2 regions of the Aquipuribacter aurantiacus genome follow, and region 2 is predicted to be linked to the other one. Evidence: riboswitches for the same ligand, from Rfam matches in the RefSeq annotation. Region 2 holds a riboswitch; the other holds the start of a gene.

Region 1 (4,402 bases), on a different contig from region 2:
GCTCGGGCAAGTCCACGACGCTCGCCGCCGTGGTCGACCAGGCCAACCGGACCCGCAAGGACCACATCATGACGGTGGAGGACCCGATCGAGTTCCTCCACCAGCACAAGAGCTGCCTGGTCAACCAGCGTGAGGTCGGCGAGGACACCCAGAGCTTCGCCAACGCGCTCAAGCACGTGCTGCGCCAGGACCCCGACATCATCCTCGTCGGCGAGATGCGCGACCTGGAGACCATCCACGTCGCCCTCACCGCGGCCGAGACCGGTCACCTGGTGTTCGGCACGCTCCACACCCAGGACGCCGCGCAGACCATCGACCGCGTCATCGACGTGTTCCCCGCGCACCAGCAGCAGCAGGTCCGCACCCAGCTGGCCGGCGCCATCCAGGGCGTCGTCTGCCAGACGCTGTGCAAGAAGGCCGACGGGCGCGGCCGGGTGGTGGCGACCGAGGTCATGATCGCGACGCCCGGCATCCGCAACCTCATCCGTGAGGGCAAGACCCACCAGATCTACTCCGCGATGCAGGCCGGGGCCCAGCACGGCATGCACACCCTCGACCAGCACCTGGCCGAGCTCGTGCGCACCAACCAGATCACGTGGGAGCACGGGCTCGAGAAGTGCCACCACGTCGAGGACTACCAGCGCCTGACCGGGCGCGGCTGAGCCCGGCGACGGAGCAGAGGGAGCCACCGATGGCAGCGACCAAGACCTACGAGTACAGCGTCCGCGACCGCGCGGGCAAGCTGGCCTCCGGCAAGCTCGACGCCGCCAACGAGGCGGTGCTCGTCGGCAAGCTCAAGGCGATGGGCTACGCCCCGATCAGCGTCCGCGAGTCCGGCGCCGGGATGAACAAGGAGATCACGCTGCCGTGGGGCGGCAACGTCGGCCTCAAGGACCTCGCCGTGATGTCGCGGCAGTTCGCGACGATGATCAACTCGGGGCTGTCGCTGCTGCGCGCGCTGACGATCCTGGCCGACCAGACCGAGAACAAGAAGCTGGCCACGACGCTGGGCGAGGTCCGCTCCGAGGTGGAGACCGGCCAGTCGCTGTCCGGGGCGCTGGCCAAGCACCCGCAGATCTTCCCCCCGCTGATGATCAACATGATCCGGGCCGGTGAGGTCGGCGGGTTCCTCGACGCGGTGCTGTTGCAGATCGCCGAGAACTACGAGGCCGAGGTCAAGCTCCGCAACAAGGTCAAGTCGGCCATGACCTACCCGGTCGTCGTGTTCACGATGGCCATCCTGGCCGTGGTGGGCATGCTGCTGTTCATCGTCCCCATCTTCGAGGAGATGTTCGCCGGCCTCGGCGGTGAGCTGCCGGCCCCGACCAAGGTGCTGGTCTGGCTGTCGGGGGTGCTGCGCCTCGGTGCGCCCGTGCTGGTCGTGCTCATCGTCGTGATGGTGGTCGTGTGGCAGAAGATCAAGCACCAGAAGCGGGTGCACGCGATCGTCGACCCGCTGTACCTCAAGGCCCCCGTCTTCGGCGGCCTCGTGCAGAAGATCGCCCTGTCCCGGTTCGCCCGCAACCTGGGCACCATGATCAGCTCCGGCGTCCCGATCCTGCAGGCGCTCGACATCGTCGCCGACACCACCGGCAACGTCGTGCTGACCAAGGCCATCCACGAGGTGCAGGACAGCGTCCGTCAGGGCGAGAGCCTGGCCGGCCCGCTGGCCAACCACCCGGTGTTCCCGTCGATGGTGGTGCAGATGCTCGCCGTCGGCGAGGACACCGGCGCCATGGACACGATGCTCCACAAGATCAGCGAGTTCTACGACCAGGAGGTCGAGGCCACCACGGAGGCCCTGACCAGCCTCATCGAGCCGCTGATGATCGCCGTCCTGGGCGCGCTGATCGGCGGCATGATCGTGGCCCTCTACATGCCGATCTTCAGCATCTTCGAGCTCGTCCAGTAGCACCGCCGACGGCCGTCGTGCCGTCGCCGCGCCGCACGTCACGGTCCGGTCGCCCCTCGCGGGCGGCCGGGCCGTGATCGTGCTGTGACCTGCGTGTTCGCGCCGTTGCTGCGACCGGGTGACAGACCCGCAGAAGCCGTCAAGGACGGGCGGCCAGGACCGATGTCACACGTGTCAACGAGCACGGCCAGACAAGGCACTCCCGCCGAGAGGCGGGGTCGCAAAGCCAGGGGACCCGCACGGGTCGGCCCAGCTGCCTCGGCCGGCGCACCCGCGCCGCGAGGGACCGGTCCTAGCTCACGGTCAGTCTTCTCGAAGGGACACACCCATGCTCGCTCGCATCAACAAGGCGATGGCCAAGAAGGACTCGGGCTTCACGCTCATCGAGCTCCTGGTCGTCGTGATCATCATCGGCATCCTCGCCGCCATCGCCATCCCGACCTTCCTCAACCAGCGTCAGGCCGGCTTCCGCGCCGCCGTCGAGTCCGACCTGCGCAACGCCGCCACCGCCGCCGAGACCTACGCGGTCGAGAACAACGGCGAGTACTCCGGTGGCACCGAGGACCTCGAGACCTACCTCGGGACGGCGGGCAACTTCACCGAGAGCGACAACGTCACCATCACCGTTGCTGAGGCCAACGAGACGACCTTCTGCCTCAACGGTCAGCACTCCAGCATCGACGAGGACGCCATCTCCTTCTCGTTCGACAAGGCAGCGGGCACCCCGGTGGACGGCGCCTGCAGCTGATCCACCTAAACCACCCCGGGGGCGGGTCCGGCAGCGCCGGGCCCGCCCCCGGGCGTACCACCCCGCCGCGCCACCGCGAGACCACCTCGATGGGAGTCCACCGTGCGCCACCTCCGCCCCGGCCGCGACCACGGCTTCACCCTGATCGAGCTGCTCGTGGTCGTGATCATCATCGGGATCCTGGCCGCCATCGCCGTTCCGGTGTTCCTCAACCAGCGAGAGGCGGGCTGGCGAGCCCAGGCCACGTCCGACATGAAGCACGCCGTGCTGGCCGTCGAGACGTTCGTCGCCGGCGACCAGGACCGCAGCTACGCCGACGTCGACGGCGAGACCCACACCTCACCGGTGCTGGCCGACTGGGGCCTCACCACCACCCAGTGGACGACGCTGGTCATCACGGCCGACGACGACCGCGACTTCTGCATCCTCGGCCGGCACGAGCTCCTCACCGAGGACGACATGGTCTACGCCAAGTCCGACGGCGTCGTGAGCTTCGGCCCCGCCGGCTCGCTGTCCTGCCCGTGATGCTCCGATCGGGTCCCGCCCGGTCCTCCGGGCTCCAGACCGCACCCGGGATGACGACAACTGAGGTCGGGCGCACCCGCCCCCGCCGCGCACCGCGCGGCCGGACGACAGCCCAGGAGGCCGCCGTGGCAGGACGCCAGCCCCGACCCGTCGACGCCGACGCCGGCTTCACGCTCATCGAGGTGCTCGCCGCCATGGTGATCTTCGCCGTGGTCAGCATGGGCCTGCTGCACTCGGTCCTGTCGGCGGTCGACACCTCCGGGGACTCCCGCAGCCGGGTGATCGCCGCGAACCTCGCCGCCGGCGCGATCGACCAGGCCCGGGCGGACGGCCTCACCGACCTCGAGGGCGTCGACACCGAGGTGTGGGACGTCACCGTCGAGGGCACGACCTACACCGTGGGCCGCTCGGCCAGCTGGGTGCCCGGTACGGGTGGTACCAGCTGTGGCGCGAGCGCCGGCACCTCGCTGCTGTACAAGCGCGTCGGGATCCAGGTGACCTGGCCCAACATGGGCGGCACCGACCCGGTCCGCACCGACACCGTCATCAGCCCGCCCGCCGGGGTGTTCGACCCGACCACGGGCAACCTGGCGATCAGCGTCCTCGACCGCGACGCCGGGGCCACCGAGTTCGCCCAGGTCCGGCTGACCGGACCGACCACGACCATGGCGCTGACCGACGACAGCGGGTGCGCGTTCTTCGCCGGGATCCCGGGTGGCACCTACACGATCAGGATCACCAAGAGCGGGCACGTCGACACCCAGGGCAACGTGGAGGCCACGGGACAGGCCACGGCCGTGGCGGGGGAGACCGTCTCGTACCAGGCCGACTTCGACCGCGCCGCGACCCTGGAGATCGACGGCCTCGCCGACCCGGACGGCGACGAGGTGGACGCGGACGACTTCCCCTTGCCGGCGGGCAGCCAGCTGAGCCTGGCCCACCCAGGCCTGCAGCAGGGCCGCCGGCTCGTGCCGGCCCAGCTGGGAACCGACGTCGAGGGCGTCTTCCCGTTCGCCTCCGGCTACAGCACCTGGCTCGGGTCGTGCACCGACGCCAACCCTGAGGGGGTCTACACCCCGCCGGCGCCCCCGCCCCCGGCGGCGCCGACGCCACCGACCCCGTGGTGGGACGGCACGGTGTCCGCACCCGTGACGGCTGTGGACCCCGGCGACGACACCGAGGTGGAGGTCCGCGGCGCCCAGGTCGAGGTCCTGCTC
Region 2 (4,402 bases):
GAGCGCCGAGGTCGCCACCCACGCGCCCTGCCCGGTCGTGGTCGTCCGCGCCCCGGCCGACGGGCCCGATCAGCCCTCGGGCCCGACCGGCCGGGTCGTGGTCGGTGTGGACGGCTCGGACGTCTCGGCGCTCGCGGTCGGCTTCGCGTTCGAGAGAGCAGCACGGCGAGGGCTCGGTCTCACCGCGGTGCGGGCGTGGGAGCTGCCGGCGGCGACCAACCCGTGGGGGGTCACGGTCGCGGACAGGATGCAGGAGGACGAACGGCAGGCGCTCGCCGCCTCGCTGGAGCCGTGGCAGAGCCGCTTCCCCGACGTGGACGTCGACCCGCGGCTGGTGAACGGCCACGCCGGGCAGGCGCTGGTGGCTGCCTCGGACGGTGCAGAGCTGGTCGTGGTGGGCTCCCGCGGTCGCGGTGGTTTCGCCGGCGTCCTGCTGGGCTCGGTCAGCCAGGCCGTGCTGCACCACGCCTGCGGCCCGGTCGCGGTGGTTCGTCCGCACGGCTGACGGGCGGGCGGGGCCGGGGCCCCGCGGTGGCCTCCGTCAGCGGGTCATCCGCAGCAGCTCGGCCCGGACCTCGGCCTCGGTCGGGGTCCGGGACCAGACGGCCAGGGCATGCAGGGCGAGGCCGACGCCCCAGAAGGCCAGGGGGACGAACGGCCACGACACGCCACCGCCGCCGAGGCCCCAGAGCGCCACGACGACGAGGACCACGAGCAGGAACGACAGCACCTGCACCCGCAGACCGGCCCGGTGCTGCGACCGTTCCGCGGCCGCCCGGCGGAGCACCTCCTCGGTGCGGCCGGTCGGCCCTCCGTGGTCGATCGGGGGGGCTGCTGTCGGGCGGACCATGAGGGTGGTGCGGTGCGCGGGCATGGGGCTCCTGGGTCGGTGGCGGCTCGGCGGCCAACGGTGCTGGCAGACGCCGTGCTGACAGCATCCCGTGCCGGCGGGGGCCGGGACCGGGGCTTAGGTCCTGCCTCGGGGACGTGCCGGCGTGGCTGCGGTGCGCGGCGGCCACGGCATCGACGCGCGACCGGGTCCTGGATCTCGGCCTCGGTGACGCCGGAGAACAGGGTGCCTGGCCCGGTATCGTGCGGGGTCGACGCCATCGGCCGCACCGGCGCGCAGCGTCGTCCCCCGATCAGCCAGCACCGGAGGGGCCTGCATGGTGACGGATGAGAGCCGCGACGACCACCACGTCGCCGGGCTCCTGGGTGGCCGCGGCGAGGCCTCGGCCCACGACACCGGCTCGCACCGGGGTGAGGACCGGTTGGCGCAGCAGCTGACCCGGGTCGCCCGCGAGCTGGGTCAGTCCGGGAGCCCCGCGGCCACCCTGGAGGGCATCGTGCAGGCCGCCGTCCAGCTCATCCCCGGGGTGGACGAGGGCTCGATCAGCCTCGTGCTCGGGCGACGCAAGGTCTGGTCCGAGGCCGCGACCGGTCGTCTGCCCCGGGCGGTCGACGCCCTGCAGGAGGAGACGGGCCAGGGCCCCTGCGTCGACGCCGCCTACCGGCACGAGACGGTCCGGGTGCCGGACATGGCGGCGGAGCGCCGCTGGCCCGCGTTCGCCGCGAGGGCGGCTGAGGCCGGGGCCAGGGGGATGCTGTCGTTCCAGCTGTTCGTGGCCGGCGACGACCTCGGCGCGCTCAACCTGTACTCCTACGAGACGGGTGCGTTCACCGACGAGTCCGAGCACGTCGGTCTCATGTTCGTCTCCCACGCCGCCATCGCGTACGCCGCGATCCGGCGGCAGGCCCAGCTCACGGAGGCCGTGGCGACACGTCTGGTCATCGGGCAGGCCCAGGGCATGCTCATGGAGCGCCACCGGCTCGACGAAGGGCGCGCGTTCGCCGTGCTGATCCGCGCCAGCAGGAACTCCAACCTCAAGCTCCGCGACGTCGCCCGTCACATGGTGGAGACCCGAGAGCTGCCCGAAGCAGCGAGACCGGCCGTGCCGGGATGAGGCGCGCGCGGGGCCCGGACGGACCCTGACCTGCAGGCCAGTCGGCCCGGTGCCCCCGGCTGGACTCGAACCAGCAACCTACGGATTAGAAGGCCGTTGCTCTATCCATTGAGCTACGGGGGCGGGAGATCCGGACTTCCATCCGGACTACCTCCGGAGAACCGGTTGCTCGTGCGGCTACTCCGGGCACCACGGTAGCCGTTCGGGCCCTGCGAGGGTGGTGGGTCGCGGGGGGCTGCACGGGGCCCGTCGCGGACGAGCCCCAGGTGGAGATGTCTCCTGGTGTGGCCGCCGCGCAGTGGTCTGCCCCTCCGCCGCAGCGCTGCCACACATGCCGCTGGGCGGGCCGAGGTGGCCCGCCCAGCGGTGATGGTGCCGGTGGCTCAGCCCAGGTGTCGGGCGTCGAGCTGAGCGGTGCCGCGGATGGTGCCGCAGGGGTCGCAGGTGACGTGGGCTGCGATGACGTCGCCCTGAGTGGGGAGCGTCCGGGCCGCGACGACGGCGTCGCGGGCGAGCAGGCCGCACCCGCAGGGCGGGTCATGGTTCGGAAGGGCGATCGACGGATCCGTGCTGCGTCACCCTCACCGCCTCCCCGGCGGCGTCGTGGGGTCCGACCTCGCAAAGGTCTCCGGTCGACCTCGCAGTCGCCGGCCCAGGCGAACGGGTGAACGCTGTTTCGGATGGGGGAGAGTCCTCAGGTCGCAGCAGAACTCGACGATGAGGACCTGTTGGCAATGATGCCGACGGAGCAAGCCGACAAGGGCAAACCCGACCGCAAGGCGGGGACGCAAAGCCACGGGACCCACAGGGTCAGCCGGGCTACCAACGAAAGGTCTAGCTCATGAGCAGATCCCGTACGCGCACTTGCGTGGCCGTCCTGGCCGCGGCCGCACTGGTCACCACCGGCGCCGCACCCGCGCTCGCCGACACGGTCCAAGACCCGTCCGACGTGACGGTCACCGCAGGGACCCTGGAGTTCAGCACCGACCCGACGGTCGGGGACTTCGCCCCCGTCACGCTGAACAGCGAGAGCCAGGACGTGGACGCAGCCGTGGGCACGTTCTCGGTCAGCGACAACACCGGGTCCGGAGCGGGGTGGACCGTGACCGTTCAGGCCTCTCAGATGGCGGAGCACAACGGCACGGACTACGTGGGCAGTGGTCGGACCCTCCCGACCAGCTCCATCGAGCTGTCGGCCCCCACGGTGGGCGCGGCAGCAGGAACGACCTCCGCGGTGCCGGCGATCGCACCCGGCCCGTACACCGTCGACGCCGGGGCAGCGGTGACGATCGCCACTGCCGCACCGGGCGCAGGCATGGGCACCTACGACTTCGGCGCCACGACCGCCACCTTGACGGTTCCGTCGGACGCCTACGCCGCGACCTACCGGAGTGACGTGACGGTGACGCTGGCCACCACGCCCTGACCCCACTGTCGACGACCTTCTGACCACGGGAGGTCGAGCCCCTGAGGGCGGGGACACCAGCCGACGTTCTTCAACGGTGTGGGTCCCCGCCCTCCCTCGGCACCACAGAAAGGTCAACATGGAGGTCTCGGCATCCGTCCGCGGCGGCCGCGTCGTGGCCGCGATGACCGGCCTGCTCGCCGCGGCGCTGCTCGTCGTCCCCGCGGCGTCGGCGTCCACAGCGGCCGGTGAGGACACGGCCTTCGTGCTGCTGCCGTCGAAGGGTTCGAGCCTCGCCGAGTCCGGCGGGTACTTCGTCCTGGCCGCGGACGAGGGCCAGACCGTCACCCAGTCGGTCGATCTGCGCAACGACCAGGACGTCCCGCTGAAGCTCGAGCTCACGGCCCTGGACGCCGGGACCGCCGAGGTGGGCGGTGTGTCGTTCCCGGCGCCGGGTGAGGCAGTGAGTGCTACGGGCACGTGGATCACGATCGAGCAGCCATCGGTCACCCTCGCCCCGGGTGAGGCCACCACGGTGGACTTCCGCGTCGTGGTCCCCGACCAGGTCGAGGCAGGAACGCACCTGGCGGGACTGTCGGTCAGCCCGCCGCCGGCACCCCAGCTCGCAGTGACCGCGGGAGAGGACCAGGCCGGCGCCGAGCTGGCCGTGCGAACCCGGCGCGTCATCGCGGTGCAGGTGGACGTGGGCTCGGCCCCCGCCGAGCTCCTCATCACCGGTACCGACCCGCTGGCGCGACCGGACGGTCTGCACGTGGGGATCGGGGTGGAGAACACCGGCGGCACCCTGCTGACAGAGACCAATGGGACCCTCTCGATCCCCGGCCTGGACGTGGAGCACGACTTCGCTGTCGGCACGTTCGTACCCGGCACCGCCATCGCCTACCCCATCCCCGTGGAGGGGACCGTGGCGATCGGCGAGTACCCCGTGAACGTGCACATCGACTACGCCGACGGTCAGGTCGTGACGTTCGACGGGCTCTTCACGGTGGCGCCTGAGGTGGCCGCGGCGCTC

Evidence for each region. Region 2 has a riboswitch for cyclic di-GMP ahead of ACR80Q_RS08005 (WxL domain-containing protein). Riboswitches for the same ligand answer to the same signal wherever they lie in the genome.
Region 1: it holds a riboswitch for cyclic di-GMP, as region 2 does, so the genes downstream of both, ACR80Q_RS13605 (type IV pilin protein) here and ACR80Q_RS08005 (WxL domain-containing protein) in region 2, are expected to answer to the same signal.

What each region holds. Positions count from the first base shown of each region.
Region 1 covers NZ_JBPKAO010000010.1:29,642-34,043, forward strand. The annotation lists gene ACR80Q_RS13595 (type IV pilus twitching motility protein PilT) at 1-662, shown strand, start outside; gene ACR80Q_RS13600 (type II secretion system F family protein) at 692-1,912, shown strand; cyclic di-GMP riboswitch class I at 2,098-2,173, shown strand; gene ACR80Q_RS13605 (type IV pilin protein) at 2,241-2,660, shown strand; gene ACR80Q_RS13610 (type IV pilin protein) at 2,763-3,185, shown strand; gene ACR80Q_RS13615 (type IV pilus modification PilV family protein) at 3,311-4,402, shown strand, end outside.
Region 2 covers NZ_JBPKAO010000004.1:277,215-281,616, forward strand. The annotation lists gene ACR80Q_RS07985 (universal stress protein) at 1-505, shown strand, start outside; gene ACR80Q_RS07990 (2TM domain-containing protein) at 542-874, opposite strand; gene ACR80Q_RS07995 (GAF and ANTAR domain-containing protein) at 1,167-1,964, shown strand; tRNA gene ACR80Q_RS08000 (tRNA-Arg) at 2,015-2,087, opposite strand; cyclic di-GMP riboswitch class I at 2,716-2,791, shown strand; gene ACR80Q_RS08005 (WxL domain-containing protein) at 2,806-3,390, shown strand; gene ACR80Q_RS08010 (WxL protein peptidoglycan domain-containing protein) at 3,509-4,402, shown strand, end outside.